3 regions of the Thermostichus sp. MS-CIW-25 genome follow, and region 1 is predicted to be linked to each of the others. Evidence: riboswitches for the same ligand, from Rfam matches in the RefSeq annotation. Region 1 holds a riboswitch; each other region holds the start of a gene.
What was found. A riboswitch is a leader RNA that binds a small molecule or an ion and turns the genes downstream of it on or off. The one in region 1 is predicted to bind cobalamin.
Positions count from the first base shown of each region.

Region 2: linked by a shared signal. The riboswitch ahead of ACVWZ1_RS04910 (sirohydrochlorin chelatase) and the one ahead of ACVWZ1_RS03410 (TonB-dependent receptor plug domain-containing protein) in region 1 are both predicted to bind cobalamin.
Region 3: linked by a shared signal. The riboswitch ahead of metE (5-methyltetrahydropteroyltriglutamate--homocysteine S-methyltransferase) and the one ahead of ACVWZ1_RS03410 (TonB-dependent receptor plug domain-containing protein) in region 1 are both predicted to bind cobalamin.

Region 1 is NZ_JBSSCS010000005.1:69,646-79,517, reverse strand. It holds gene ACVWZ1_RS03455 (GNAT family N-acetyltransferase) at 1-29, opposite strand, end outside; gene ACVWZ1_RS03450 (SRPBCC family protein) at 106-573, opposite strand; gene ACVWZ1_RS03445 (DUF502 domain-containing protein) at 868-1,644, shown strand; gene ACVWZ1_RS03440 (TIGR03792 family protein) at 1,641-1,991, opposite strand; partial or broken gene ACVWZ1_RS03435 (IS630 transposase-related protein) at 2,114-2,510, opposite strand; gene aroA (3-phosphoshikimate 1-carboxyvinyltransferase) at 2,609-3,943, opposite strand; gene rsmH (16S rRNA (cytosine(1402)-N(4))-methyltransferase RsmH) at 4,160-5,089, shown strand; gene ACVWZ1_RS03420 (hypothetical protein) at 5,266-5,814, shown strand; partial or broken gene ACVWZ1_RS03415 (hypothetical protein) at 5,944-6,127, opposite strand; cobalamin riboswitch at 6,423-6,574, shown strand; gene ACVWZ1_RS03410 (TonB-dependent receptor plug domain-containing protein) at 6,613-8,583, shown strand; gene ACVWZ1_RS03405 (DUF1636 domain-containing protein) at 8,691-9,119, shown strand; gene ACVWZ1_RS03400 ((2Fe-2S) ferredoxin domain-containing protein) at 9,131-9,872, shown strand, end outside.
Region 2 is NZ_JBSSCS010000008.1:51,137-61,008, forward strand. It holds gene ACVWZ1_RS04870 (CobW family GTP-binding protein) at 1-403, shown strand, start outside; gene ACVWZ1_RS04875 (hypothetical protein) at 458-1,336, shown strand; gene ACVWZ1_RS04880 (30S ribosomal protein S1) at 1,547-2,515, opposite strand; gene obgE (GTPase ObgE) at 2,711-3,754, shown strand; gene ACVWZ1_RS04890 (hypothetical protein) at 3,815-4,189, shown strand; gene ACVWZ1_RS04895 (L-threonylcarbamoyladenylate synthase) at 4,208-4,921, shown strand; gene ACVWZ1_RS04900 (PAP/fibrillin family protein) at 4,977-5,594, shown strand; gene ACVWZ1_RS04905 (hypothetical protein) at 5,603-6,496, opposite strand; gene ACVWZ1_RS04910 (sirohydrochlorin chelatase) at 6,594-7,637, opposite strand; cobalamin riboswitch at 7,668-7,803, opposite strand; gene ACVWZ1_RS04915 (heavy metal translocating P-type ATPase) at 7,931-9,872, opposite strand, start outside.
Region 3 is NZ_JBSSCS010000022.1:33,984-43,855, forward strand. It holds gene ACVWZ1_RS09195 (cell division protein FtsX) at 37-948, opposite strand; gene ACVWZ1_RS09200 (ABC transporter ATP-binding protein) at 1,042-1,716, opposite strand; gene ACVWZ1_RS09205 (ABC transporter ATP-binding protein) at 1,703-2,632, opposite strand; gene ACVWZ1_RS09210 (ABC transporter permease) at 2,637-3,530, opposite strand; gene ACVWZ1_RS09215 (ABC transporter permease) at 3,527-4,528, opposite strand; gene ACVWZ1_RS09220 (ABC transporter substrate-binding protein) at 4,513-6,138, opposite strand; cobalamin riboswitch at 6,383-6,587, shown strand; gene metE (5-methyltetrahydropteroyltriglutamate--homocysteine S-methyltransferase) at 7,046-9,310, shown strand; gene ACVWZ1_RS09230 (cell division ATP-binding protein FtsE) at 9,487-9,872, opposite strand, start outside.

The DNA of each region.
Region 1 (9,872 bases):
ATAACAGGCTCAGGAGAGGGATCTGACATGAAGCGGCCTTTGCAGTGGCGAGGGTTGGCAAGGAAGGGGGAGTTCAGCAAAACACTTGGGCCTGACAAACTGAGGCTAGCTGGCCGAGGCATTGTCGGCGGTTGGCCCCGCATGCTCTAGGGCATAGGCTTTGAAGCGCTCCAGATCCGCCTGGATGGTGCTCTCCACCACTTTGCCCACAAACAGGCCATCCAAGATTTTGCCGAGGATCCCCGGGAGCTTGTAGGCCACCGACAGCTTCACAATGGTACTGCCTTTGCGGTCGTAAAAGCGCAGCGCGCCCCGATTGGGCAGCCCCTCCACCGAACTCCAGCCGATGTGTTGGTGTTTCACCACCGTGTGGGTGCGGGAGATCCAACTGAAGGTGAGGCCGCGGGTATCCAGTGTCCACCGAGATAGCTCCTGATCCAGCAATTCCACCGAGCGGATCCACTTCATCCAGCGGGGCATGAGGGTGAGGTTGGCCCACAAATCCCATACCTGCTCGATGGGAACAGGTACCTCCACCTGACAGGTATGCTCTAGCCAATCCGACTCTGACATAGGGCCTCCCACGCAACACCCAGCAGAAACACAAACCATCCAGGGGCTTGGCCACAACGCCTCGGGACGGGATCCCTGCCTTTACAAAATTTTATATCGACCTAAGATAGCATTATCGGCCTCGTGAAAGTTTGGGGCTCTGCGCTTTTTGGCAGCCCGGTTTCTTTTTCGAGCAAGTTGCGGCTGCCCCCCATGAGGGCAATGCAGAAGGCAGGTATCATGATTGCCATCTGCAAGCTCCACTTGCAAAGGTTCGGTGCATCCACTCGGTTGACTTGACGGAACGACCTCACCATGGTTTCTCAATGGAAACAGCATCTGAAGAACTACTTCGTGGCGGGGTTGCTGGTGGTGATCCCTCTGGCAACTACCATTTGGCTGACGGTGGAGGTGGCCACCTGGAGCATTGGCTTTCTGACCAGCATTCCGAAGCAGTTCAATCCCATCCAGGGTTTGCACCCGATCTTGATCAACCTCATCGATCTGGCGGTGGGCCTGTTGACGCCGATTGTGCTCATCCTGTTGATTGGCTTCATGGCCCGCAACATTGTCGGCCAGTGGCTGCTCAATCTCAGCGAACAGTTGCTCCATGCGATTCCGGTGGCGGGGCTGGTGTACAAGACCTTGAAGCAATTGGTCAGTGTTTTGTTTGCCCCCAACAATCAGCGCTTTCGGCGGGTGGTGCTGGTGGAATATCCCCGACCAGGAGCTTGGGCGCTGGCCTTTGTGACGGGCACCATTCAAACTCCCATTCGGCCCGATGGGCCGCAGCGCTCCCTTGGCCTGTTTGTGCCCACCACCCCCAATCCAACGACGGGCTGGTACGCCATTGTGCCGGAAGACCAGGTGGTGGAAGTGTTCATGCCGGTGGAAGATGCTTTTAAGATGCTCATTTCCGGCGGCATTGTCACCCCTGAGAGTTTTGAAGCGGGGCTGCAGCGGCGAGAAGGAGCTTTGGCCGTGACCATGCCCAGTTTGCGGGAGCTGGTGGAGCAGGAGCGGGTGGCAGGATCCCCCAGGGCTGACTCGGTGGGCTCTGAGGTAGGTTTTGAGACTGAAGGGATCCCTTAATCCTGCTTTCCTGTCCCTGCAGAAGGGCCGGGCTGCCAGAGCTGGTATTCTTTGGCCTGTTCCAAGCGCACATAAAAAGGCCGCATTTGCCGATCCAATGCCTCCACTTGCTCGGAGGGAAAGGCCTTCCAGTCAGCACGGCTGGCCCAGCGGAGGATGAGGTGGACAAGTTCAGGATCCTGCTGATCCAGCCAAACTTCTTTGCCCAGAAAACCCGGATGCCGGCGCAGGGCGGATCCCCAAACCCGCTCGTCTTGCTCAAGAAAGGCTGCTTGCCCACCGGGAGGAACCCGGAAGCAGAGATGTTCGATGGCGATAGGGCCGGGCGGGCTGGGATGGGTTGACACAAGAACAAGGGCGACAAAGTTAGAGATGGGGATGTGGTCAATTCAAATAGCAACAAGACACTGGCCAGTGCAACAGCTCTGTTCGCGAAAGCGGGCCGTAGGTCTTATCCCTTCACCAACGGAACCAGGCTCTCACTCCCGTACTTCTGAACCCATCCCCTCAAGACCCTGGAGTGCTGAATTCTCTCTTCTCGATCCCGCTCTCGATACCCTAACTCTTTTTTTTCGTGTTATTTGCAGCTTCCTGAGAGCATAGTAAATAGCACTGGGTTGGACGCCGAACCTCTGGGCTCTCTCCTTCAGTCGAGCTTCTGGGTACTGGTCCACATCTTGCTGCAGGGCGGCCAAGTCTATCTTGCGTTTCCGGGTCTTGACTTTTGTCGGCCTAAGATCCTCTCGATTCAGCCAGCGATAAACCGTTGCGCGACTGACTTTGTAAATCTGTGCGGCTGTGGTGGGGCTGCCCCCTTCCTGGACATACCCTACGACTCTTTCTCTCAGGTCTAAGCTGTAGCCCATGGAGCTTTCTCCTGAGTCTGCCTTCATGCCATCTTACTTTAATACCGTCTCATCATCAACTGAATTGACCATAGATCTTCGCTCCCCACAAGATCCTCTCAAGACTCGAGGGAAGAAGCTGTCAATCGTTGCAGGGTGGGAATGAAGTCGGGGTAGGAGATGCGGGCACAGTCGGCTCCTCTGAGGAGGGTGGATCCCTGCGCTCCCAGGGCTGCCACCATCAGACTCATGGCGATGCGGTGATCCTCGTGGCTATCGACCTCAGCTCCATGAAGGGGGATCCCTCCTTTGATTTCCAGGCCATCGGGATATTCGGCGACCTGGGCTCCCATGCGGCTCAACTCTTGGGCCATGGCTGACAGGCGGTCGCTTTCTTTCACCCGCAGCTCTGCGGCATCGCGAATCACCGTGATCCCTTCGGCAAAGGCCGCCGCCACCGCCAAAACCGGGATCTCGTCGATCAGGGTGGGGATGAGATCGCCGGCGATGGTGCAGCCGCGCAAGCGGGCCGAACGCACCCGCAGATCTCCCAGGGGCTCGCCGGCCATTTCCCGGCAGTTTTCAATTTGAATATCGGCCCCCATCTCCTGCAACACCCGTAGTGCACCGGTACGGGTGGGGTTGAGGCCCACATCCCTTAGCAGCAATTCGCTCTCGGGCACAATGGAGGCGGCCACCAGCCAAAAGGCTGCCGAGCTGATATCTCCCGGCACCTGAACTTTTTGGCCCACCAGGTGGGATCCTCCCACCACGGCCACGGTTTTTGTTTCCGGATCCACCTGAATGTTGGCCCCGAAGGCCCGCAACATCCGTTCCGAGTGATCCCGAGAGAGAGCCGGCTCGGTGACTTGGGTGGTGCCTTCCGCCAGCAGACCCGCCAGCAAGAGGCAGGATTTTACCTGCGCTGAAGCCACCGGGGAGCGGTAGTGAATGCCCTTGAGGGATCCCCCTTGTACGGCCAAAGGTGCCAAGGTTCCACCGGCCCGTCCCCAAATGCTGGCCCCCATCTGCCGCAGTGGTTCTACCACCCGTCCCATGGGCCGCGAGCGCAGGGAGCGATCGCCAGTGACGGCAAAAAAGCGCCCGGCCTGGCCAGCCAGGATCCCCAGCATCAGGCGCAAGGTGGTGCCGGAGTTACCTGCATCCAACACGTCTGCCGGTTCTTGCAGCTGGCCCAGGCCAACTCCCCGAATGCGAACACACTCGCTGTTGAGCTCCGAAATATCTGCCCCCAGCGCCCGAAAGCAGGCTGCCGTACTGCGGGGATCCTCTCCCAGCAACAGCCCTTGGATGGTGGTTTCTCCTTCGGCCAGGGATCCCAGCATCAGGGCGCGGTGGGAAATGGACTTGTCGCCGGGGATGCTCACTTGGCCGCGCAGGCCCTTGGCCGGCGAGAGAGTGAGGATATCGGTAGAAGAAGAGTGAGTCAACACAGCAACTCTGATGGCAGACTGGGCAAAAGCGGCAGCAGTCTCATCTTACTCAGGCCCGGACTCATGCCCCAGAGATCTTACCAGGGATCCCAAGACAGCCTGTCTTTTGACGGCCACCCCTCTTTTCCCAGAGGATCACCTTAACAACATGGATTCCTCGGTCGGGGCCTGGCCTCGGCCTTTTTTTTGCAGATACTGAACTTTGTAGCAGCAGAAATAGAACCCCCGCAGACCGTGCTTGGCAAGGTGTATCAACACGATTCCGTTTTGACCGAGGAGGTGATGGCCTACCTGCAACCCCAGGGGGGCGGCACTTTTCTGGATGTGACGTTGGGAGGGGGTGGGCACAGCTTGGCGCTGCTGCGGGGGGGAGCTGCCCGAGTGGTGGGGTTGGATCGGGATCCGGCGGCTCTGCAGGCGGCGCAAGCGCGTTTTGCAGCAGAAGGGATCCCCGGCAGCCGCATCCAACTGTGGCACCTCAATTTTGCCGATTTCGATCTGCAGCAGCATGGCTTTCGGGATGAGCAGGGGCAGGGGATTCCCTTCGATGGCATCGTGGCCGACTTGGGGGTGAGTTCGCCGCAACTGGACTGCCCTGAGCGGGGATTTAGCTTTCGCGGAGAGGGGCCGCTGGATATGCGCATGGATCCCAGTGCCGCTCAGGAAACCGCTGCCGATTGGGTTAATCATCGCCCGGTCGAAGAGTTGATCGAGATTTTCACCCGTTACGGCGAAGAGCGATTTGCCCGCCGCATTGCCCATCACATCGAGCAGGCTCGTCCCCTCGCCACAACCACTCAGTTGGCCCAGGTGGTTTGGCAGGCAGTACCTCCGGCAGCTCGGCGAGGCCGCATCCACCCGGCCACCCGCGTCTTTCAGGCGTTGCGCATTGCCGTGAACCGAGAACTGGAGGCTTTAGAAACCTTGCTGGCCCAAGCCCCCACTTGGCTGAAACCCGGCGGCAGGTTGGCCGTGATCAGCTTCCATAGCCTTGAAGATCGCTTGGTGAAATGGGCCTTCCGCAGGGATCCCCGTTGGCAGGTGCTCACCCCCAGGCCCTTGTCCCCTTCCGAACTGGAACGGCAACGTAATCCACGGGCCCGCTCTGCCAAACTGCGAGTGGCTGCCCGCAGCAGTCAGATGTAGGTTTAGGTTGGTTCTCCCGCTCTCAAGAGATCGGCTACCGTGAAGCGGACAGCTGTCCTGCTGAGGCCGGGAATCGGGAGAAGGGGGTTGCTGTTGGGGGGCGCGGGGAACTAGGGTGAAGCGGAACCGGCAGTCCTGCACCGTCGGATCCCTTGGTGTGTGTGAGGTTAAGCCCCATGGTTAGCCAGCCTTTGAACGCAGGTCTTGATCGTCCCAAAAACCCTCGTCGCCACAGACGGTCTTCTGCTCTGAGCCGACCCCTCTCCGGTACAGTTCAGGCCAGCCGCACCCAGCCTTTGGATTTGAAGTTGAAATCAGCCCATCCTCGCAGCCGACATTCGGCTTGGGCAGAACACCTAGCTTGGTGGAAGCAGATCTCCACAGGGATGGCTATCCTCTCTGGGGTTTCAGTGTTAAGCCTTTACAGTTGGACTGTGCATACCCAAAGCCGGTGGAGCCAGCGTTACCAGGTGTGGCAGCAGATGCAGCGCAACGAACGACAGTTTCTGCTGACTCAGGAATCCATCGCCAATTCTCTGCGGGAAATTGCCGACCGCTCCGAAATGGTGCCGCTGGTACCGGATCGGATGATTGAGGTGCCGATTGCCTCTTCCGGCCAAGTTGAGCCGGATCCAGCCCACCAGGCAACGGCTTTGCCAGAAAGAGCGCTCCGCGCCGCTCACGCGACCGAAAAAGCCCCTCTTTTCTATCCGGTTGGGTACTAATTCATACGGATCCCGCCCATGACGGCTAGGCCAGCGTCCCCATCTTGCTTTCCCAAAAGCTGTGGGTCTTGTGAAGTCTCAGCGTATCTGATACATTTACGCTGAACACTGCTGAACATCACTGTTCAACTATGCAGCGATAGCATTCTGTTTGTTTCCAACCAGAATGGCGGTATCCCGCAAAGCTTTGAGTAGAATACCCAAAGCGCAGTTTCCGTGTCGTCTTACTACCAATTTTCTGCTTTGCTTTGGCTACCATGTTGGCAGACTCGAAAGTAAACAGAAAGATCAACTGGTAGTAATCCGTACTGAACATATTATACATTATTTTCAGTATAGTTGAGCTTATTATTGACTAGAGTCATGCTCTGTTCTCTAAAAGGCTAAGGGATCCCTGGGCCTCGCGATCTGGAGTAGCAGCGGGCTATCCTTCAACTGCTTACAAAGCAGTGAAGAAATCTGGCCTAAATGGGATGTGGCCCATCCGAAGCCCTGGGATTGCCGTTGGGATCCCGTTCACCCCTGGGGATGACATCCCCCCTGGCAGGATAGGAACTCCAGAGCAGGGGATGTATGATGCCTAGCACGGCTTTTTCGGAGCAATCGCAGAGAAAGCTGTACCGACAGGTTGTCCTGGGGATCAGCCAGGGCATGTAAAGGGGAAAGTCCGGTGCAAATCCGGCGCTGTGCCGCAACTGTGATGGGCTTGGGCTAGACCCATGCCCTCAGTCAGGATGCCCGCCTGCGGTTTTGGCTCGCATTTCTTCCGCGTCGCACGGAATCAGGAGCTTTAGGAAAATGAATCCCATTCTAGGTCTCAGCCTGGCGCTGGGGGGCTTTGTTTTGGGGATCCCAGCGTGGGCGCAGCCGGCAGCTTCCCCGCCCTCAGCTCAAGAGGTTTTGGAAACCGGCGTTAGCGCCGAGATTTTAAATCAACCCGTCACCACGCCTTTTCGTCGCCCCGGCTTGCTGCGGGATTCTTCCCGCCCGGTTTACGTCATTACCCGCCAGCAAATTCGAGAGCAAGGGGCAAGAACCGTTCAGGAGGCCCTGCGCTACCTGCCCGGGATCCTCAGCGACGGCACGGCGGGAACCCAGTTGGGAGCCCTTAGCTCCCAGTTTATGCGGGGAGGACGAACGGCCCAGGTGTTGGTGCTCTTGGATGGCCGCCCCATTAACGACCTGGGCTTTTTTGGCGGGTTCGATCTGTCTCAGATCACTACAGATGTGGTCGAGCGTATTGAGATCTCTCCAGGTGGGGGCTCCACCTTATACGGCTCCGATGCCGTTGGCGGGGTCATCAACATCGTGACGCTGGATCCAAAGCCGGGATCCGAGACCGTGCTGGAAGCGGCTATCGGCAGCTACGGCCTCAACGAGCAAGGGATCCAAAACCGCGGCCAGGTGCAGGATCTGGGCTGGGTGGTCAGCTATCGCCGTCTGCAGAGCAACAACGACTTTCCCTTTGAAATTAGGCGTTTGGGCAAAGCCGGCAGGCGGGAAAACTCGGCGGTGGAGTACCACAACCTACAAGCCAAGCTCACCTGGCAATTGGCAGAAGGCCAAGTCCTAACCGGAAATGCCCTTTATCTCAACAAAGCGTTTCAGGTGCCTGGCAGCACCGAGTTTCCCTCCCCCGATGCAGTGCAAAACACCAACGACCTGCTGTTAGATCTCAGTTGGCTGTGGAATCAAGAGAAGGGATCCCTGCAAGCTAGGGTATTTTTTGACGACCTCAACTATCGCTTCAGCGCCCCACAAAGCCAGGGATCCCGGGATGAGATCCTGCGAACGGGGTGGGGATCCCAACTGCAATACACCTGGAAGGCTGCTGAAAACCTGGAGCTTACTCTAGGAGCAGACTACCGATCCATTTCAGCTCGCAACACCACCTTCTCCTTTGCCAGGGGATCCACCAATGTCAACTACGACAATACCGTGAACCAAGGGGCCCTCTTTGCCCGCCTGGATTACAAGCCACAGCCCAACTTTTATCTCAACTTAGGTGTTCGCCAAGATTCGAGCAATCTGGTCAACGGTTCGGCCACCTCTCCTGCCGCAGGGATCCGCTGGGTTTTGGCAGAAGGCACCACCCTGAGGGCCAATTATGCCGGCAGCTTTCGCACCCCCTTGATCTCAAACTTATTCTTTCGTTTGCGGGGCTTTTTTGAAGTCGACGGCAACCCCAATTTGCGCCCGGAGCGGGGAGAGAGTTTTGACATTGGCCTGGATCAGGCTTTGGGAGATTTTGGCCTACTGCGCTTGACCTTTGCCCATAACCGCATCCGCGATGGCATTACCTTTGTCAGCACTGGCCCGCGCAGGGGAACCTACGAAAACATTGAGCTCGTGGAATACACGGGCTTGGAAGCAGCCCTGGATTTGCGATTGGGGGAAAACTGGACTCTTTTTGCCAACTACACCCTGAACGATCCCATCATCCGCTCGGCGCTGGATCCCAAAGCGGTTGGCAAACAGCTAGCCTTCGTGGGAGCAGACAGCTTCAACCTGGGCCTGAGCTACCGCGATGCAGAGGATCGGTATGCCTCAGTTTTCCTGCATCACATTGGCACTTTCTTTACCAACAACGCCAATACCCAATCTCTGCCCGGCTACACCAACCTGGCTCTGCGGGGAGGGATCCCAGTAGCAGAAAATCTCGCTCTCGAGGTGGGAGTCGATAACCTGCTGGATGAGCAATATGAGGTTTTCCCCGGCTACCCCGGAGTGGGTCGCACCGTTCGGCTTAATTTAAGGGGCCAATTTTAGAGCGACTTGAGGCTGACTTTTAGCTGTCTAACTCACTGCTGAATCCTTGGCCAAGACATTGAGATCGTCTTTGCCTCTTCTCACACCCTTTGCTTGGACAGAAACCTATGACTATATCAAGGAGCACCATGTCTCGATCAACTTCCCAGTTGCCAGTTCAAGCTGGCAGCGCTGCTCAGCAACCCAGCGGTCATTATCTCTGGGTTTGCATCACCTGCGGATCTCAGTGGGTTAACGGCCAAAAAGAAGGGACTAGCAAGGGAGAAATGCTGCTGTCTGCCCTGCAATCCCAAACCCTCCACCCCCAACTAACTCTAAAACCAGTTGCCTGTATGAGCGCCTGCAGCCATGCTTGCGTTGTTGCGTTGGCAGCACCTCAAAAGATGACCTATGTTTTTGGAGATCTGGATCCAAAAGATGTGGAGCTGATTCTGCAGACAGCAGAGCTCTACCTCACCAAGCCAGATGGGATCCTACCCTGGGCCGAGCGCCCTCTCAAAAAAGGGGTGATTGCTCGTATTCCACCACTGCACTGAGGAGCTTTCTCATGGCCACTTTTACCCCCTGGATAACCCCCCTCCATCAAGCTTGGCAGGAAGTTTCTTTAACGGGTTGGACAACCCTTTATGAAGGGATCCCTGCCCACATCGACTGCTTGGGGCCGTTGCTCTACGAGCTGTTTCAAGAGCACTGGGCCGAGATCCAGGTGGGCCATGTGGCGGAAGGCGGGGTGCTGGAGCTGGCTTTCAAGAAACCTCCAGCTTTGTGCGTGCTCTACGATGGCTATCTAACCGTTGCCACCGAAACTTGGCACCTGCATTTGTGCCTGGAGGAGCACCAAGGCGGCCCCCATCGCAAGACCCCACCCGAGCTGCGCCGCAAAAGATTGGTTAGCCGTGCTGCTCTCTACCGGCGCCTCAATCCCCAAGGTCAGCCCCGCATGTGGGGAATCCAATTCTGGAATGGAGCAGAAGAGCCTTTGCTGCAGATTTTTCTGCCCAGCCCCTTTTTGGGGCCAGAGGAAGACTACCTGCCGGAAGGCAAAGCAGATTACCAAAAGCTTTCTCTTTACGAGCGCATCCGCGCCATCTATGTGCAGGGGAAAGAGCGGATCCCCTATGAGGATAACCCTCTTAAACGTCCCTACCTTGCCGTCTGTCGTTCCAGCCGTTGTTATCCTTCCCGCAACTACCAACCGGTTGTGGAAGCTCTGGAATTGGCTCTTCGAGAAGCCAACCTAGACGTACAGGTTATCACCTCAGGCTGCTTGGAAGTTTGCCAACAGGGGC
Region 2 (9,872 bases), on a different contig from region 1:
CTTGGCCCGCATCTTGGATGTGCATGCCTTTCGTCCGGAATTGTGGGATCCCAGGCTCCCCGATTCGGGGACTGAGGCCCACCCCAGCCATCACCTGGAGGAGGACGGGATCCAATCGGTGAGCTTTCAACTGCAGCAGCCGCTGGATTTGGGGGCCTTTCGCGATTGGCTACAAGACTTGTCCGAGACCGTTTTTCGCGCCAAGGGGGTGCTGTCGGTTCTGGATGAGCCGCAGCGGGTTATCTTCCATCAAGTGGGCCAGCGGCAAACCCTTTTTCTGGAACGGGACTGGGATCCCGATGAGCCCCGCCTGTCCAAAATTGTGTTGATCGGCAAGGGGCTGGAGCGGGAGCAGCTGGCTGCCGGCCTCAGCCGGGTGTGTGGGGCAACCGCCGCTGGCTAGAGATCCTCTTCACCACTGCCTATTTCTTTCAATTTCTAGATTGGGTGACCTGGGATGGCTCGCAGCAAACTTTCAGAGCAAGAACAACAGCAAATTGTTAGCGCCTACCGCGGCTCAGCAGCGACCGCCGTCGAATTGGCGGAGCAATTTCAGGTGAGCATCACCACCATCACCCGCGTGTTGAAGGAAAATATCGCCGCCGATGAGTACCAGCGGTTGATCCATCTCAAACGCTCGGCTGCCCGCCGCAAAGACATGGGGGAAAAAGTTGCTGTTGGCAGGATCCCAGCCTTGGAGCAGCAGATCTTGCCGCTGGAACCGGAGTTGCCTTCTCCATCTCCCTTGCCGGAGCCCCCCGCAGAGCCGAACGCAAACGAGGAAGGCGAGGATAACACTGCTGGGACGGAGTCTCTGCCAGAACTGCCCCCAGAAGAACTGCCGTTGGCGGCTGGGCTTCGGGAAGATCTGGAGGATGTGGAGGAAGAGACCGAAGAAGACCGTGACCTTGAAGACGAGGACGAAGATGAGGACGACCCTGACTATCCCTTAGAAGATGAAGATGGACCAGAAGAGGATCCCCTCACCGATCCCGGCTATCGAATTCAGGTGTTGCCCCTGGAAGAGCTCACCCTGCCGGAAACCTGCTACGTCGTTGTTGACCGCTACCAAGAACTGACCACCCGCCCCCTTAAGGAATTCTTTGGCTCCGGATCCCTGCCCATCGAAGGGATCGACAACGCCAATACGCTGCCCATTTTCGACAGCCACAAGGTGGCCCGCCGCTTTTCCGAAATGAGCCGTCGGGGCAGCAACACCTACCCACCCTACCGGGTAATCCAGTTTCCCGGCTACATTCTGGAGATTGTGCGCACCCAACTGCAAAAGAAAGGCATCACCCATCTGCTCGTAGATGGGCAAATCTACAGTCTTTGACCAGCTCCTCAAGCTCAGGAGCGGGGGATTCCCGTTACTGGCGCAGGTTTGCAGCCCTGCGTGAGCGCCGTCGGCCTACTTCGCCACAGCAGCAGTACCCGTCTCCCTAGGAGCCTGGGCTGCCCCGCTCCCACGAGCCACCCACGCCAACGGAGCTGAAGGCTCCTAACCTCAGTCTCATCGCAGGCAGAGATGGCGCCAAGCTTGCCCTCATTCCACAGCCGTCGCCGCGTATTCCAGCTCCTCTTCCACCACTTCCGGTGGGGCCTCTGCCGCTTGTCCTTGCTTAGCGGCCAACAGTTGCTCACGGTACTTGGCTGCCATCTCCTCGGCCTTCTCGTAAACCAGCTTGGGATCCCGAATCATGTCGCCGGGATTGGGCTCCAGTTGCTTGGTGGACAGCGAGATCCGTCCCCGCTCCGCATCCAGATCGATGATCATCACCTTCACTTCGTCGTTGACGTTGAAGACGCTGTGGGGCGTATCGACATGATCGTGGGAGATCTCGGAAATGTGCAGCAGGCCGGAGACGCCGCCAATATCGATAAAGGCACCATAGGGCTTGATGCCCCGCACCGTGCCGACCACCACCTCGCCCACTTCCAGCTTGTTCATCTTCCGCTCCACCAAGGCGCGGCGATGGCTCAACACCAGGCGGTTGCGGTCTTCGTCCACCTCCAGAAACTTCAGGGGCAGCTCTTCGCCCACCAGCTCTTCTTTTGGCTTGCGGCTGCTGATGTGGGATCCGGGGATAAAGCCCCGCAGCCCCTCAATCCGCACCAGGGCTCCACCTCGGTTGGTGGCAAAAATGGTTGAGCGAACGGTGGCATCTTCTTTCTGGAGCTGCCGTACCCGTTCCCAGGCCCGCATGTACTCGATGCGACGGATGGAAAGAGTGAGTTGTCCCTCTTCGTTTTCTTCGGTGAGGATAAAAAACTCGCGGGTTTCTCCGGGCTGCAGCATCTCGTGCGGGTCTTCCAGGCGGCTAATCGACATCTCCTGGAGTGGCAGAAAGGCAGCCGTTTTGGCCCCGATATCGATCAAGGCACCGCGTGGCTCCACCGAGAAGACTGTACCCGCCACAATTTCGCCAGGGCTGAAGTGATAGTCGTACTTATCCAGGAGGGCGGCAAAGTCCTCAGTGGTAAAACCTACATCGGCAGCGGTGAATCGACTCATAGGGGTGCAGTAACAGATCAGTTGTGCGGGATAAAGGGTAGAAGGCCAATCGAGTTTGGCAGGATCCCACTTCCACTTTCCCATCTGGGGAGGATGTGGCTGGGAAATACCATCGTAGCTTAGAGGAGCGTCTTTTGTGGCAAGTTTCCCGGCATCTTGCCAAGCTGGAAGATAGAAGATTTGGGAGAAGAGCAATTGCACTTTATCGACCAAGCCGAAATTGAAGTGCAAGGGGGAAATGGCGGGGATGGCATCGTTGCCTTCCGCCGTGAGAAGTATGTGCCGGCTGGGGGGCCATCCGGCGGCAATGGCGGGCGGGGCGGCTCAGTGATCCTGGTGGCCGATCCCGGCCTGCAAACTCTGTTGGATTTTCGCTTTCAACCGGTGATCAAAGCGGAACACGGGGCCAAAGGGGGGCCCAACCATCGCAGCGGGGCCAGTGGTGCGGATCGGCTGGTGCGGGTGCCCTGCGGTACTGTGGTGTTCAATGCGGAGACTGGGGAATTGTTGGGCGATCTGGTGGGCAAAGGGGATCAATTGCTGGTAGCCCGTGGGGGCAAAGGCGGCTTGGGCAATGCCCATTTTTTGAGCAACCACAATCGTGCCCCCCGCCAATTTACCAAGGGCGAAGCGGGAGAACGGGTGCGCCTGCGCCTGGAGCTGAAGTTGATTGCCGAGGTGGGCATTGTCGGCCTGCCCAATGCGGGCAAGTCCACTCTGATTTCGGTGGTCTCCTCTGCCCGGCCCAAGATTGCCGACTACCCCTTCACCACGCTGCAGCCCAATTTGGGAGTGGTGCCCCATCCATCGGGAGATGGGGTGGTGTTTGCCGATATCCCGGGGCTGATCGAGGGGGCGCACTTGGGGGTGGGGCTGGGCCATGAGTTTTTGCGCCATGTGGAGCGTACCAGGGTACTGATTCATTTGGTGGATGGCACGGCGGCAGATCCCGTCAAGGATTACCAGATCATTCAGCAGGAGCTGCGCGCCTACGGCCACGGGTTAATCGATAAGCCACAAATCCTGGTTTTGAACAAGATCGATGTTCTGGATCCCCAGCAGGTTGCCGAGCGCGCCCAGAGGCTGTCTGCTGCTGCCGGCACTTCGGTGGTGACCATTTCTGCGATTGCCAAGCAGGGGCTGGATGCCCTCTTGCAGCGGGTGTGGCAGTGCCTGGGTCGGGGATCCCAACAGCCTGCGCAGTTGGATCTTGTGGGGGCAAAATCCATCCAGTCCTAGGGCAGAAGAATCTTAGAATGGGAAAGCCCCTGCCTTCCCAGAACCCAGAGACGAGTGGCTATGTATATCTCGGCGGAGGATCTGCCACCGGATTTGCGTCAGATTATGTTGGCCGTTGAACAGGCGGCTCAGGCGAGGGCGGGAGCGTGTGTGGAGCTGCTGATGCTCCTGCGGCTGCTGGAGGAGTTGCACCGCGCGATCCTGGAAGGTGCCTTTCGGGAGTCTTTGCCCAATACCCGTCAAGCTCTGTATCGGGTGCTTCAAGATTTGGAAGAAGCGGGCGACTGGCCCTATCTGCCCCGTCTGCACATCCAAGCCCTGATGCAACAACTGAAGGACTGGCCCGAATCTCAGGGATCCCTGCCGGTGTCGGTGCCACCGACCCCCCGCCCTCTTGTGGAAAACCCTTTGGGGGGGAGCTGCTCCGAGTCTTGACCTCTTTCCACCTGCCCGATGGCCGAGTATTTTAAGCTGCATCCTCAACAGCCCCAGACCCGTTCCATCCGGCGGATCGCAGCGGCTTTGCGGGAGGGGGCGGTGATGCTCTACCCCACCGATACGGTTTACGCCATTGGCTGCGACGCGACCCATAAACAAGCAGTGGAGCGGGTACGCCGCATCAAGCACCTCTCCAACGATAAACCCCTCACCTTCTTGTGTCCTTCTCTCTCGCGCATTGCCCAGTATGCCCAGGTCACCGATTCAGCCTATCGACTGATGCGGCGGCTGATCCCCGGCCCGTTTACGTTTCTGTTGCCAGCAACCAAGCTGGTGCCCAAGTTGGTGATGGATCCCAAGCGGAAAACCACCGGCATCCGCGTGCCCGATTCTGCCATTTGTCAGGCTTTGCTGGAAGAGTTGGGCAATCCAATTGTCTCGACCTCTGCCAAGCTGGGGGGGGATCCCGTCGGATCCCTGGGCTTAAGTTTTGGGCAAACCTGGGAATGGGAGAGCGATCCCTGGGATGAGGGTGGGATCTTTGCGGCTGAAGAGATGCGGCAGTTGGAAAAACAGGTGGATCTGGTGCTGGATGACGATGCCCCCCGCCGGGCCAAGGTCTCTACGGTAATCGATTTGACCGGATCCGAGCCGCTGGTGGTGCGGGCCGGGCTAGGGTATGAGCAGGTGGCAGATCTGAACCTGAAACTGGTGGGAGAAGACGGTTAAGGGCAGAGGGATCCCGCGTTCTCTAAAATAGGGTCAGTGCCTTCGGAGTGTGCCCATGTCTGAGGCCCTGGCTCAGCAAAAATCGGCTCTGCTGCACCTACTGGAGGCGACCGACCGGGGCCGGAAAGTTTCCCCTGACCAAAAAGCCCAGATTTTGTCTCAAATTGCCGTCCTAGAAGCGCTCAACCCCACCCCCAAGCCAACATCGGCTCCTGAAGGGTTGGAGGGGAACTGGCTCACCCTATTTACCACGAGCACAGCTCTGCTGCGGCTGGCACAGTTGCCTTTTTTGACCACCGGCGAGATCTACCAGTGTATTCGGGCCAAGGCTGGACGGGTCTTCAACGTGGCGGAGATCCAGGGATCCGGCTGGCTGGGGGCTTGGGTGCCACGGGGAATCTTGGCGGTATCGGCACGCTTTTACCCCGAATCGGAGCGTCGGGTGAGGGTGATTTTCGAGCGATTGGTGTTCGGATCCCAAGCTTTGATGAGCTACGAGATCGAGAGTTTTCTCTATTTGCTCGAGCGGGCTCCGGAGCGGATCCCGGCTATTCAAATCGATATTCGCCGCCGCGAGCCAACGGGCTGGCTGGATATCACCTATTTGGATGAAGACTTGCGGCTGGGTCGGGGCAGCGAGGGGAGTGTATTTGTCCTGAAACGGGTGAGTTGAGACTTCGGCTAGCCGGAGGGCTTAGAGGGTTCCGTTTCGGCTATTTTGTGAGATAGGTTTTGGGTTAGGGTGAAGCCTATTTCCTGGAGAACTTGCAAGGCGCGGTAGGACTCCCGCAAAGCTTGCAGCTCTTGCTGAGTTTGCTCCAGTTGCCGGGCTTTTTGCTCCTGTAAGAAGCGCAGCCTTTGATTTTCGGACGCCGTGCGACGCAGAACGTGCTTGAGTTTCTGCTTCTGCTGCTGAAGCCGAGTCCGCCTCACCTCCAACTGCTGCAGTTGGATTTCTTGGAGTTCCAGTTCTATTTTCAGAGTGGCGACCTGCATCTGGAGTTGGCGAAGTTTTTGGTTGAGCTCTGGCTCTGGTGTGGGTTTTGCCGACTCAGGGCTTGGGGAAGAAGGTGATGACAATTCTTGTAGGGGCTGCAACTGTTGGGCCTTGGCCTGCGAAGCTTGATCCTGGTGCTGCTCGCCCTGCAGTCTTACTTGAGTGTGTTCGCTTACTTCGGTTTCAGTTTCCGTCTGCTGCTCAGCTTGATCAAGAATTTGTCGATCGCGGATCTGGGTTTGAGGATCCTCGTCAACCGACTGCAAAGGGAGAGAATCCTCCTCGGGTTGCCGAGGGTTGCCGCCATAATCGGCGGGATCAAAGGGAGATAGGGTCGCCACCAGCGATTCTCGAAAGTCGCTCCAGGAAGCCGATTGCAGACCCATCTGAACCACCCGCCAGGCCCCATAGGAGGCCCCAGCGGCAGCCAGGATCCCAGGGATCCCGGCCAGGGAGAGGGAAACCTTGGGCAGGGTGGGCAAGATCTGATCCAACAGCCCCACCACCAGGGCGAAAACAAAGATCCCGCTCCCCGCGGCAGCGGCACCTGAAACCCAAGAGGAGCGGGAGAGCATCATCGTTTTTTCGTCATCACAACCGCTAGAGCGGGAAAACCAGGTTCAAAAATGGCCTGTCTGCACTCAGTCTATCCCGCCAGCAGCCTCTGTTTCCCTCTTAGGGCACCTGCCAAGCCCGTTGGTGGTAGCCCTCTAATTGGGCCCAGGGATCCCCAGCCGCTGCGTGGGTATGGCCGTGGTCGTGGTGAGGGTGGGAATGAGGATGGTGATGGGATCCGTGCCCGTGATGGTGGTCATGAGGCTCGTGAGGGTGGTGATGGCTGGATCCAGCTCCAACCTCTGCGCTCACGGCCAGGCGAAACTTGCACAGGTGGCAGTTCATTTGGGTTTGGCCCTGTAGGGCTTCCTGCTCCAGTTGCTGCAGGCTGTGCAGCACCGTATCCACAAGGCCCAATTCCGGCAGCATCAGCCAGTCGATTTCCGGCTGTCGTTGTCGTTGTTTCTCCACTGCCGCCTCGATTTTTTTCACCAACACCCCCGTAAACAGAAAGTAGGGCAGCACGATCACCCGACGCGGCTGCCAGGACGAGGCCCGCTCCAACCCCACAGGCAGGCGGGGATGGGTAATGCCGATAAAGCAGGTCTCCACAGCGGCAAACCCGGATCCTTCCCAAAGCAGCCGAGCCAGTTTACAGGCTTCGGCATTGGCCTCAGGATCGCTGGAGCCGCGACCCACAAATAGGAGCACGGTTTCTGCCTCTGGGATCCGCTGCGGTTGGGCGGCCATCAAAGCGGCCAATCGGTCTCGCAGCAGTTGCAGGATCTCGATGCGGATCCCCAGCGGCCCACCGTAACGAATGCGCAACTGGGGATAGAGGGCCTGCAGGCGATCCAGTTCCATCGTCACATCGAACTTGTTGTGGCGGGCCCCAAACAGCAACAGCGGCAGGGCCACGATCTCCTGCCACCCTTGGGCCAAGCACTGCTCTACCCCCTGGGCAATGGTTGGCTGGGTCAGCTCCAGAAAGCAAGGGATCACCGGTCGATGGGGAGTGAGGGATTGGTAGACTTGGGCCAACTCCAGAAAGGCTTGCCGCCCTTCAGGGTCGCGGGATCCGTGGCCGATAAGCAATAGGGGCAATGAAGGAGAAGCAAGCTGCCCAACCGAAAGGGGAGGGGAAACACTGAGGGTATTCAACACAAAAAACTCCGTTCCTTGTGAATCGCAAGGGGTACAGGACAACGGCAGGTGGGTGTTCTGGCTGAGGGAGGGATCCCATCACAGTTGCGTCACAGTGGCGGACTTGCACCGCGCTTTCCCCAGTCTGCCTGAGCTTTTTAGGTTAGCTTGCCTCTTGCCATTCACCAAGCTCCCGGGGGGGATGTTCTTGTCTGCCAGAAGATAGCCCTGAGGCATGAGCGGTACGGCAGACTCATGCTCAAAGGGCAGCAAAACTGTTGCCGCGCTAATCCCCCTTGCCCCTGGGAGAGGGCCTAACGCCGGCCCGCTGGTCTGGGGGGCTGAAAGTGTCGCAGGCGCAGGGCATTGGCGACCACCGAAACGGAACTCAGGGCCATGGCTGCCCCCGCCAGCATGGGGTTGAGCAACCAGCCTGTAAAGGGATAGAGCGCCCCAGCGGCAATCGGGATCCCGAGCGTATTGTAGATAAAGGCGAAGAAGAGGTTCTGGCGGATGTTGTTGAGGGTGGCCCGGCTGAGTTGAATGGCTGTGGCGACTCCCCGCAGATCCCCCGACATGAGGGTAATATCGCTGGCGGCCATCGCCACATCCGTACCTGTACCAATGGCGATCCCCACATCGGCTTCTGCCAGAGCCGGAGCATCGTTAATGCCATCTCCCACCATCGCCACCCGGTGTCGAGGTTGTCTGAAGCTGCGAATGTAAGCGGCCTTCTGATCCGGACGGACTTGGGCAATTACCCGCTGAATGCCTGCTTGCCGAGCAACCGCTTGGGCCGTGGTGGGGTTATCCCCGGTTAGCAGGATCACCTCTAGGCCCATCTGTTGCAGGTGTTGCACTGCCTCAGGAGAGGTGGGTTTGAGCGGATCGGCAATGGCCAACAGCCCCACCAGGCTCTGGGATTGGGCTACGCCGATCACCGTTTTGCCCTGGCTTTCCCAATTCTGAACCCGCTCTGACCAAGAGGGATCCCAGGGGATCCCCATCTCCTGTAGCCAGCTCAGCCGACCGATGCGGATCCACTGGTCTTCCACCCAGGCTTCTGCCCCACTGCCTACCCTTGCCTGAAAATGCTGGGCAGGAGGGATGGCAATTTTTTCCGCTTCGGCTTTCTGCACCACCGCCTGGGCCAAAGGGTGTTCCGAGTGCCGCTCTACTGCCGCTGCCAGGCGCAACACCGTCAGGGGAGAGGAGCCATTAGCCCAAATATCGGTGACGGTAGGGCGACCTTCGGTCAGGGTGCCGGTTTTGTCCAAGACCACCGTGCGCAAGTGGTGGGCCAATTCCAGGCTGTCGGCACTTTTCACCAGGATCCCCAATTCCGCCCCTCGTCCCGTGGCCACCAGGATCGAGGTGGGGGTTGCCAACCCCAGCGCACAAGGGCAGGCGATGATCAGCACCCCAATCGTGTTCACCAAGGCCAGCGTCAGGTTGTCCGCCAACACCCACCAGAGCACGAAAGTTAGAACTGCCACCCCGATCACTGCCGGCACAAACCAGGAGGTGACCCGATCCGCCACCTGTTGAATTGGGGCTTTGGATCCCTGAGCTTCCTGCACCAGGCGCACGATCTGGGCCAGAACCGTGTCTTTGCCCACCCGCCGCGCTTCCATCACAAAGCTGCCCGTCCGATTCAGCGTTGCCCCAATCACCTCATCCCCCGCCGATTTGACAACAGGCAGGCTCTCGCCGGTCACCATGGACTCGTCGAGGGTGGAGGATCCCTCTAGAATGACCCCATCCACCGGCACCTTCTCTCCGGGGCGCACTCGGATCCGATCCCCCACCTGCACTTCCCGAATCGGAATATCCTGCTCCACCCCATGGCGGATTACCCTTGCCGTTTTCGGTTGCAGCCCGATCAGCTTGCGAATGGCTTCGGAGGTTTGCCCCTTAGCCCGTTGCTCCATCCACTTACCCACCAGGATCAAGGTGGTGACCACCGCCGACACTTCGTAATACACATCGGGATGCAGTCCCTGCCGATGGAAAGAGTCGGGGAAAACCGTTGGGAAAATGGAATAGAAGAAAGCCGCGCTCGTCCCCAAGGCCACCAGCGTGTTCATATCCGCTGAACGCCGTTGCCAAGCAGCCCAGGCTCCCCGGTAAAAATGCCTGCCCACCCAAAACTGCACCGGAGCCGTCAGCAGCAACTGCAACCCAGGATTGTGCAGCCACATGGGAAAGCCCGGGATTTCCATTCCCAGCATCATCGGCAGGGATCCGATCACCAGC
Region 3 (9,872 bases), on a different contig from region 1:
GGAATATCCAGGGCTTTCCTCAGCATCGCCTCCAGCTCAGCGCCCTGCCGACTTGCGCACCGCGATCAAGCTGCTGGTGGTGCCCAGAAAAACCCCCATCCCCAACAACATCGACGGCAAGAGCCAAAACTCCAGTTGGCTGCGATCTGCCTGCATCACCTTGAGGAAGGGCAAGGCAATCAACTGCTCCAGCAGCTCCTGCAGCAACTGCTGGGATCCCAAGATCAATCCCCAAGCTCCCACTGCGCTGATCACCCCAAACAGGCACCCTTGCAAAATAAAGGGCAAGTAAATCCAGGCTGCCGTCGCCCCCACCAATTGCATCACCTCGATCTCCCGCCGCCGCGCCATGACGATGAGGCGAATGGTGGTGGTGATGACCGCCACCGCTGTCAGGGCCAACACGCCGGTAATGGTCAGGGATCCCAGCCGTAGCATGTCCTGGAGCTGGGCCAGTTGCTCCACAATGCGGTCGCCGTAGTAGACCTCATCCACCCCTTCCAGTTGGCGAATCTGCTCCGCCACTTCCCCCAAGGCTTCGGTGGAATCCGCCTTAACCCGCAGAGCATCCACCAAGGGGTTCTCCCCCAACTGGGTTTCCATGGCCGCCTCGTCTTGGATCCCCATCTCGATCAAGAGGGTGCGCCAAGCTTGGTCTTTGGTGATGACCTTCACCTCGGCCACATGAGGCAGTTGGGCAACCTGGGGTTGCAGCTCCACCCCCTGTCGTTCCGGCTCCAGGTAGACGGAGATCTCCAGTTGTCCCCCCAGAGACTGCACCGTTGCATCCACACCCCAGGACAGCTCAACGCCGATCCCCACCAAGAACAGCAACACCAGCAGGGTGCTCACCGCGGCCCAGTTCAGCCAGCCCCCCCGCCGCAACCCCAAAAAAGTCTCCTGTAGGAGATAGCGGATTTTATTGAGAAATCGGGAGAGAGATTGCATGCTGTTCTCCATCCAACAATCAATGGGCTCAGACCCTTGCCCCCTGGAGCTCAACAGAGCCTGTGGAGAGCAAAATAGGGATCCCGGCAGCCCTCAGCGCAGATCATACAGGCGCCCTCCCTCCATGCGCACCACCTGGTGGCCGGCCCGCTCCACCAGATAGGGGTCATGGCTGGTCATGATGACGTAGCGGCTGCAGAGCCGTTCCAGGAGAAAGCGATCATGACTGATGACCAAAAGCCCCATCTGATGTGCCCGCCCATAGGCCAAGACAGCTTGCCAGATCAGGGCTTGGGTATTGGCGTCGAGCATGGCTGTCATCTCATCTGCAATCAAATAGCGAGTTTGTGGGTTGAGAACCCGGGCGATGACAACCCGCTGCAATTCTCCCCCGCTTAGCTCATGGGGATAGCGGTTGAGCCAACTGGGGGAAATGCCTAAGGTGTGGAGAACCTCTGGCTGGGGAGGAGGCCCTTCCCGCAAGACCTGAGCTATGCGCCAGTGGGGGTTAACGGCCTGCTCTGGATGTTGAAAGACAAGCTGCACTGGGCAGTACCCTCGCCGAGGCAAAGGCTGCCCTGTCACACTCACCCGACCTTGGCTGGGGGTAAGGTAGCCCGCCAGCAACTTGGCCAGAGTAGTTTTGCCAAAACCAGAGGGAGCCATCAGCCCTACGACTTCCCCAAGTTCTACTTGAAGGGTCTGATCTTGCACCACCCAAGGCAGATGCCGTCCATAGCGAAACCAGAGATGCTCACCCTTGAGCATGGATACACCTCACCCACCCTCCTCCAACCGCCCGCAGAGGCGGATGCTCAGCTCGACAGATTTCACTTGCCCAGGGGCAGCGATCCCCAAACAAACAACCCGCAGGCAGTGCCTCAGGGTCAGGCTGGTTGCCCGGCAGGGGAGCAAACTCATTTTGGGGCAGGGATCGCCACAGAGCTTGAGTGTAGGGGTGGCGCAAGTTTCCCCTTTCGAAATCCTGAGCCGAGGCCAACTCGACTGTAGTGCCCGCATAGAAGACTGCCACTCGATCTGCCACCGACAACGCCGCCTGAATATCGTGTGTAATCAACATAACGCCTCGGCCCTCCTGGGCCAGCTCCCGCAGATGGGCAAGGGTCTCAGCCACCACCTCCGCGTCCAAGCCTGGCGTGGGCTCGTCGGCTATCACCAGCTTGGCTCTGCTAACTGCCGCCGTCGATACCAGCACCCGCCGTGCCATGCCTCCGGAGAGCTGGAAAGGGTAGAGGCCCTCTGTTCCCGGCGGCAAGCTATAGCGGGCAAAGATGCGGCTCACTGCTCTACGGGCCTCGCCTTGGGAGGCACCGCTGAGCCGAGCTACCCGCTGTACCTGGGATCCTACTTGCATGAGGGGATCCAGGTAGTCCACAGACTGGGGGATGAGAGCAATGGCCTTGCCGCGCAGTTGCCTACACCGCTCAGGGGTCAAGGGCTGCCCCTGAAATAGGAGAGTACCGCGCAGGGTAGCGTTCTCTGGCAAAAGACCCAAGAGGGCATGGGCCAGCAAACTTTTGCCCGATCCGCTGGCCCCCACCACTGCCACCACCTCCCCTGCCTTAACCTCCAGATCCAGATCTGTAATCACCTGAAGGTAGCGGCGGCGCAGCCCCCGCTCGTATCGGCTGAACCTAATGTTTAGGCCGGAGACCACCAACATTTCCCTACTCCTGAGCCGTACGCGGATTGAGAAGGGCCTGCAGGTTTTCTCCCAGCCAGTCAAAAGCCTTGACCGACAGCAGCAGCAGCAGTCCAGGCATAACCCCCAGCCACCAGTAGCCGGTGGAGAGGTGGCGCATGGATTCGGCCAGAATAATGCCGATGGCCGGTAGGTGCGGCGAAATACCTACCCCAATGAATGAGAGGGCTGCTTCGTGCAAAATGGCGTGGGGAAACAGCAGAATAAGTCCCACTAGGAGCTGGGGCAAAATGTGAGGCATCATATGGTAGCGGGCAACCCAGAGGGAAGAGCGGCCCAGTCGGTAAGAACTCTGGACATAGTCAGAACTGCTGACCTGTAACACCTCGGCCCGCACCAGGCGCGCTAGGCTGGGCCAGTGGGTGAGGGCAACGGCAACAATGACTCCCCGAACTCCGCCGCCGACAGCAAAAGCTATAAGGATCTGCACCACCAGGTGAGGCAGGCTGAAACATAGGTCAATCATCCAGCAGATCGAGGCATCCACCCAGCCTCCCACCGTGCCACCCACCAAACCCAAAACAGCGGCGATCACCACGCTGACGGCGGCAGCCAGCATGCCTACCCACAGACTAAGGGACATCCCGTGCAAGGATCGGGCCAGCATATCCCGCCCCAGCCAGTCGGTGCCGAAGGGATGGGCCAGGGAAGGAGGCTGATTCCGCTGAGTTAGGTTCGGGCTCAGTCCGGTATCGCCGATAAGCCCAGCGCTGCAGAGGATAGACACCAAAAAAAAAGCACACAGTCCAATTGCCCACAGAGTCTGCCGCCTGCGCTCTCCTTTGACAGAGGACTCTGAGAATTTCATCCCCCCATCGGCATCAGCAGCAGCAACACGAGGCGATGCAAAAGGGATCATCCTATCCTCCCGCCAAGGCGAATGCGTGGATCGACAATCTGGTAGGACAGGTCAGCTAGGGTATTGCCGGCATAGACAAACAAGGCGCTGAAAAACACAATGCCCACCAACAGAGGCACATCACTGCGCAAAGCTGCCTGTACCGTTGCTTGTCCCAGTCCTGGATAAGCAAACACCTGTTCCACTAACACTGAGCCACCAAACAGTTCCCCAAAGGAGGCAAATTGCAGCGTCAGCGCAGGCAGCAAGATATTCCGCAAGCCGTGGTACCACAGGATCCCAGCCAGGCTTTCCCCCTGGGCACGAGCAAACAGCACATAGTTGCTGTGCAACACGTCAATGAGCTTCTGACGAGTGTGCAAGGTGATGTTGGCAACGCCGATGAAAGTTAGGGTGAAAGCAGGCAAGAGCAAGTGGTGTAAGCGCTGCCAAAAAGTCACCTCCTCCGCCAACGCGCCAGGTGGCGCGGCGCAACAGATAGGTGTTAGACCCAGCTCTACCGAAAACGCGATCAAGAGTAGCAGCGCCACCCAGAAAGGGGGAGAAGAAGCGAGGGTGTAGGCGTAAAGACGAATACCGCGGTCAACCCAAGCGCCCTGAAACGCTGCGGCCAAAACCCCCAACCCCACTCCCAGGAAACCGGAAAGCAGCCAGGCAATTGCCAGTAAGGGCAGCGATAGCTCAAACCGCTGTTGAATGACCTGCACCACTGGCTGATCGAACACCATTGAGGTGCCCCAGTTGCCTTGAACCATCTGCCCAAGCCAGTTCCCAAAGCGAAGCAGCATGGGCTGATCCAGCCCCCAACGCTGGGCAATCAGGTCTCGTTGGGCTGGGCTGATCTGCAGCATGTCGGCCCCTACATAGGCTTGTACGGGATCAACAGGGGAGAAGCTGAGCAGGGCAAACGTCAGGACTGCCACAGCCGCCAGCAGCAACCCCAGCCGAGTCAGCTTATAAGCCAGAAACAGCAGAACTGACCTCAGTTGCACGTCCATTTCCAACGGGTGATGTTGGCTGTGATTGGCCAACCATGGCCATGAGGCTGTACCTGCGGCTGGCCTATATCCAAGCACTCGTGGACAAAGTAGGTATGATCCAGGTTCACCAACCAAGCCCAGGCTGCATCTCCTTTGGCAGTAAAGCCTTGCTTTCCATCCCACTGGGCTGCCCGCCAGAAGGGGATAGCTTCAGCTTCAGAGGGGGCCTCCATAGCCAGATCCAGCATTCGATCCACAAACGGGTTGGCATAGTAGCCGGCATTGAAAAATCCCCCCTGGGCCGCTTTGCTGTGGTAGAGGTTGTACACCTCAGTTGGGTCATGGCTGCCCCAGCCAAACAGCACCACGTTGCTGTGCATGAGCGGAGTGATGTCATCCCAACTTTTGCCCTCGACATTGACTCGGATGCCCACAGGCCGCAGCATTTCTGCAACAGCTAGGGCCAGGGCTTGGCGAATACTGTCGTTGGCCGGGTAGAGCACGGTGAACTCAGCCCGCAGCCCGTTTTTTTCCACTACCCCATCCCCATCTTTATCGCTCCAGCCTCCCTCAGCTAGAATCTGACGGGCCAGGTCTGGATTGTTGTCCTCAATCTTGGCGGTCGGCTCTTCCCAGGGCAAACCGCTGACTGGGCCATAGGCAGGGGATCCGTAGCCTTCTAGGACTCCATCCACCAGCGCCTGTCGGTCAATGGCGAAGTTGACCGCCTTGCGAATCGCCAAGTTAGAAGTCACATCGTTGCCGATGGGGTATCCCTTTGGGGTTGTCGCACCGGTTTTAGGGGGAAAGGGGAACATCAGCCCTCGGTTATCCACACTGGGAATGGCGTGAAGCTTCATGCCCTCAACAGTTTGCTTAGCCAAAGACTGAGGCACGCTAACCACGTGTACCTGTCCGGCTCGGGCTGCTGCAAAGGCTGCATCCTCCTCCAGGAAAAGGAAAACCAGCCGCCGAATGCCAGGAGTCTGGCCGTAATATAAGGGATTTGCCTCCACAATCAGTTGTTGCCCCTCATCCCACTGCACCAGTCGGTAGGGGCCAGAGCCAATGGGTTTGCGAGCATAATCAGGCCCGTGGGCATGTTGAGGCACGATACCCAAGGTGATGAGGCGGTTGACAAAAGTACTTTGGGGTTTTTGCAGCCGCAGCTCCACCGTATGAGTGTCGATAGCTACTGCTTCCTTTAGGGCGGTTAGGTCGACCAGACCACCACTCCGAGCTGCTTGGTTAAAGGTGTAAGCCACGTCCGCTGCTGTGACAGGTTTTCCATCGGAGAAGACTGCATCCTTTCGTAGGGTTACCGTCCAGGTTAGGCCATCTTGGCTGACAGTGTAGCCAGTCGCCAGGTCGTTTACAATCTCAAGGTTCTCGTCCCGCCGCAGCAGAGTGCTTTGGAACAAAGGCGAACCGTAACGTCCCCAGCCCAGGGTGGGATCAAATCCTTCTTCCCTTTCCCCTCCAATGGCCAGCACGATTTGATCGCTGGATCCTGCTAGCTTTGGATCGAAAGCTGTCCGCTCAGCAGCATTCTGAGCGCATCCAGCCCACATCTGGCTCAGCAAGAAGAGGCCCACAGACCACACAGTTACTTTTAAGCTTGATGCCATAGAAACCCCGATCTGTCGCTTTTTCAGCAAAAAGGAGCAAACCCCCTTGCCTCCTGGACAAGACTTAATGGCAGCTAAGCTATCACTGCCTTATCTTGAGAGCAATGCAGGGGGGGAGGATGCTTAGAGGGTTCCGATGACTTCCTGCAAGACCGCTGGGTGAAAGGTGAGGTCTGGTAGCTCCAAAGGCTGCTGGCTTGGTGATGATTGAAGCACTCTACTCCCGTCTCTGAACTCCGTGATACGATGTAGCTCAGCTATCGGTTCTGACGGGGATCAGCCGCCAGAGGAAACGGGGAAAGAGCAGTGAGAATCTGCCGCTGTCCCGCAGCTGTGATCCGGTTTAGGAGAAGTCCTGCAGCAAATCTCTAGAGTCATTCGCTGCCGATCCAGATCTTGTCCCCCAAAACCGTGTCAGTCAGAATGCCCGCCGATGGTTTTTCTAAACTTCACAACATCTGCGAGGTACAGATGGTAACTGTCTTGGCTTTAGCTCGTTTCTGCTTTCGTTATCCTGAGCATTTTCCCGGCGTTGCTCCCACAAGCTTTCGGTACTCCTCAGCAGTAGAAATAAGTCCAAGAACCCAAGCAAGACTCTGAGCCAGTTGGCCGGGAGAGAGTAAATTTTGGGTGCTGTTGCACCAAGATCTATCAAGATCTACAGCCCGCCTACGCGAAGGAAAGAGTGAGATGTCAGGCTTCCTGACTTCAATCGGTAGGCTGGCAAGTAGCCACTGCGATCGCTGGCTGCGTTGAGTATCTTTATTTGCGCAAAAGGCAGTGTTTTGTTGGGGTTCCAGAGGCAAGAGAGGAACAGCCGGTTTCTTCCTTGGCGGGCGGGATCCCAGTTGAGGGCGAATTGAACGCAGGAAAATTAGAAAACTCAGTATTTGGGATGGCACACAACATGACTGCACAAACCATGACATTGGGGTATGCCCGCATGGGCAAGCGCCGCGAGCTCAAAAAAGCTTTGGAAGGCTTTTGGAGTGGTGCCCTAGGGTCAGAGGCTCTGCTGGCTACCTTTTGGGATTTGGAGACTCAAGCCTGGCAGACTCAGCTACAAGCTGGGATTGATCACATTGCGGTAGGGGATCAGACTCTCTACGACCATGTACTGGACTGGGCCACCTGGCTGGGGCTGATCCCCTCTCGGTTCCGAGGTCTGTCGGGTTTAGACCGCTACTTTGCCATGGCGCGGGGGCGGGAGGGCCTGCCGGCTTTGGAAATGACCAAGTGGTTTGACACCAACTACCACTACTTGGTACCCGAAATTGAGCCGGAAGCCGATCCCAGTCCTAACTTTGGGGATTTTTTGGAAAGAGTTCGGCGGGCCCAAGGGATCCTAGGGGAGCGCACCAGCCCCGTTGTCCTCAGTCCAGTGACTTTGCTCTGCCTTAGCCAGCGATCTGGGGATCTGCGGGCGGACTTGGAAAAGCTCCTTCCTCTGTACCGGGATCTCCTCCAGGAGTTAAAACAGCTGGGGATCCCAGAAGTCCAGATTCACGATCCCATTTTGGTTACCAGCCAGGGAAGTGGCCTGCGGGAAGCTGTGGAAATGAGCTACCGCCAGTTGGCAACCGCCGGGATCCCTGTCCACTTGGTCACCTACTTCGATGACCTGGGGGAGACTTACCCCTGGGTGGTGCAACTGCCGGTGGCCGGCATTAGCCTTGACTTTACCCGTGGCCACACCCTGGATCTGGTAAGAACCTATGGCTTTCCGGCTGACCAGATCCTAGGTGCTGGCGTAGTGGACGCTCGGAATGTCTGGAAGGTTCAGCCTGAGACCGTCTTGGCCAGCCTGCGGGAGCTGCAGGGGGTAGCTCCCAACCTACGGGTGCAGCCTTCCGCTTCGTTGCAATTTGTGCCCCACGACGCTGCTCTGGAAGCCCAGTTGCCGGAACCCCTCAGAAATGTCCTCAGCTTTGCCGAACAGAAGCTGGCCGAAGTAGCTCTCCTGGCGCGAGCCCTCAACGGCGAAGACACTGCTGCCCAGCAGGCGGAAATCCAGCAGCAATGGCAGAGCTTTGCGCAGTTTAGCCCCCCCAACCCCCAAGTGCGCCAGGCTTTGGCCAACCTCAAGCTCCAGGACTTCGAGCGATTCCTGCCCTACGAGCAGCGCCTAAGTCGGCAGGTTCAGCTACCACCTTTGCCCACCACCACCATTGGCTCCTTCCCCCAAACTCCAGAGGTGCGGCAGTGGCGAGCTAAGTACAAAAGAGGGGAGGTTTCGCAGGCGGAGTACGAAGCAGCCATTGACGCTGAGATTGCCAAGTGCATCCGCATTCAAGAAGAGATTGGCCTGGATGTGTTGGTGCATGGGGAATTTGAGCGCACCGACATGGTGGAGTACTTTGCCCAGAAGCTGGAAGGCTTTGCCTTCACTGAACACGGCTGGGTGCAGAGTTACGGCAGCCGCTGCGTGCGCCCTCCCATTCTCTACGGCGACGTGGTTCGCCCCCAACCCATGACAGTGCGGGAATTCCAAGTAGCCCAGTCCCACACCCAAAAGCCGGTGAAAGGCATGCTCACGGGGCCAGTGACTATGCTCAACTGGTCCTTTCCCCGTGTTGATATTCCCCGGCGGGAGCAGGCTTTGCAGATTGCCCTGGCCTTGAGAGCCGAAGTGGCAGATCTGGAAGCGGCTGGAGCGGTGATGGTGCAAGTGGATGAGCCGGCACTGCGGGAGGGGCTACCTCTGAAAAAAGAACGCTGGCCAGAATACCTCAGCTGGGCAGTGGATGCCTTTCGCCTAGCTACCGGCGGGGCCAAGCCGGAAACCCAGATTCACACCCACATGTGCTACTCAGAGTTTGGGGACATTATCGAGCACATTGAGCGGCTGGATGCCGACGTGCTTTCCATTGAAAACAGCCGCAGCAACAACAAAACCCTGCTGCAAATTGCCCAGGCTGGGTATCGTCACCAGGTGGGCAACGGCGTTTACGATGTCCACAGCCCTGCGGTGCCGAGCGTTGAGCAAATCCTGCAGCAGCTGCGCACAGGACTGGCCCACTTGCCTGTGGAGCAAACTTGGGTTAATCCCGATTGTGGCCTCAAGACCCGCCGCTGGGAGGAGGTGATCCCCGCACTGAAAAATATGGTGGCTGCCGCTCATCAGCTAGGGGAGGAGCTTCTGGAAACCCAACCTGAGGGTCTGCGCGAGTAAGGCCCACGACCCGCTGATGTAACTGGTCGGGCTGGCTTGACAAGTCGCCGCGGGCGGTGCCGCTGTTGTGCTGATGCGGCTGGCTTAGGGCCTACGGTCTGCTGATGCAACCGGCAAAGCTGCTCTCCGGGATCTCAAAAAGCTTGTGAAGAGCAAAATAGGGATCCCGGCAGCCCTCAGCGCAGATCATACAGGCGCCCTCCCTCCATGCGCACCACCCGGTGGCCGGCCCGCTCCACCAGATAGGGGTCATGGCTGGTCATGATGACGGTCACCCCAAAGGAATTGAGCCGCTCCAAAATCTGGAGAACCAAGAGGGAGTTTTCCGGATCTAGGTTTCCTGTTGGCTCGTCCGCCAGCAGCAGCACCGGCATGTTGACAATGGCCCGGGCCAGGCTAAGGCGCTGCTGTTCCCCCCCCGAAAGCTCATGGGGAAAGTGATCTCGCTTTTCGGTCAGCCCCACCATCTTTAGGGTCGGCCCGATGCGACGGCGGATTTCTGCGGGGGACAGCCCTTGGGCGCGCAGCACGAAGGCCACATTTTCTGCCAGGGTGCGGTTGG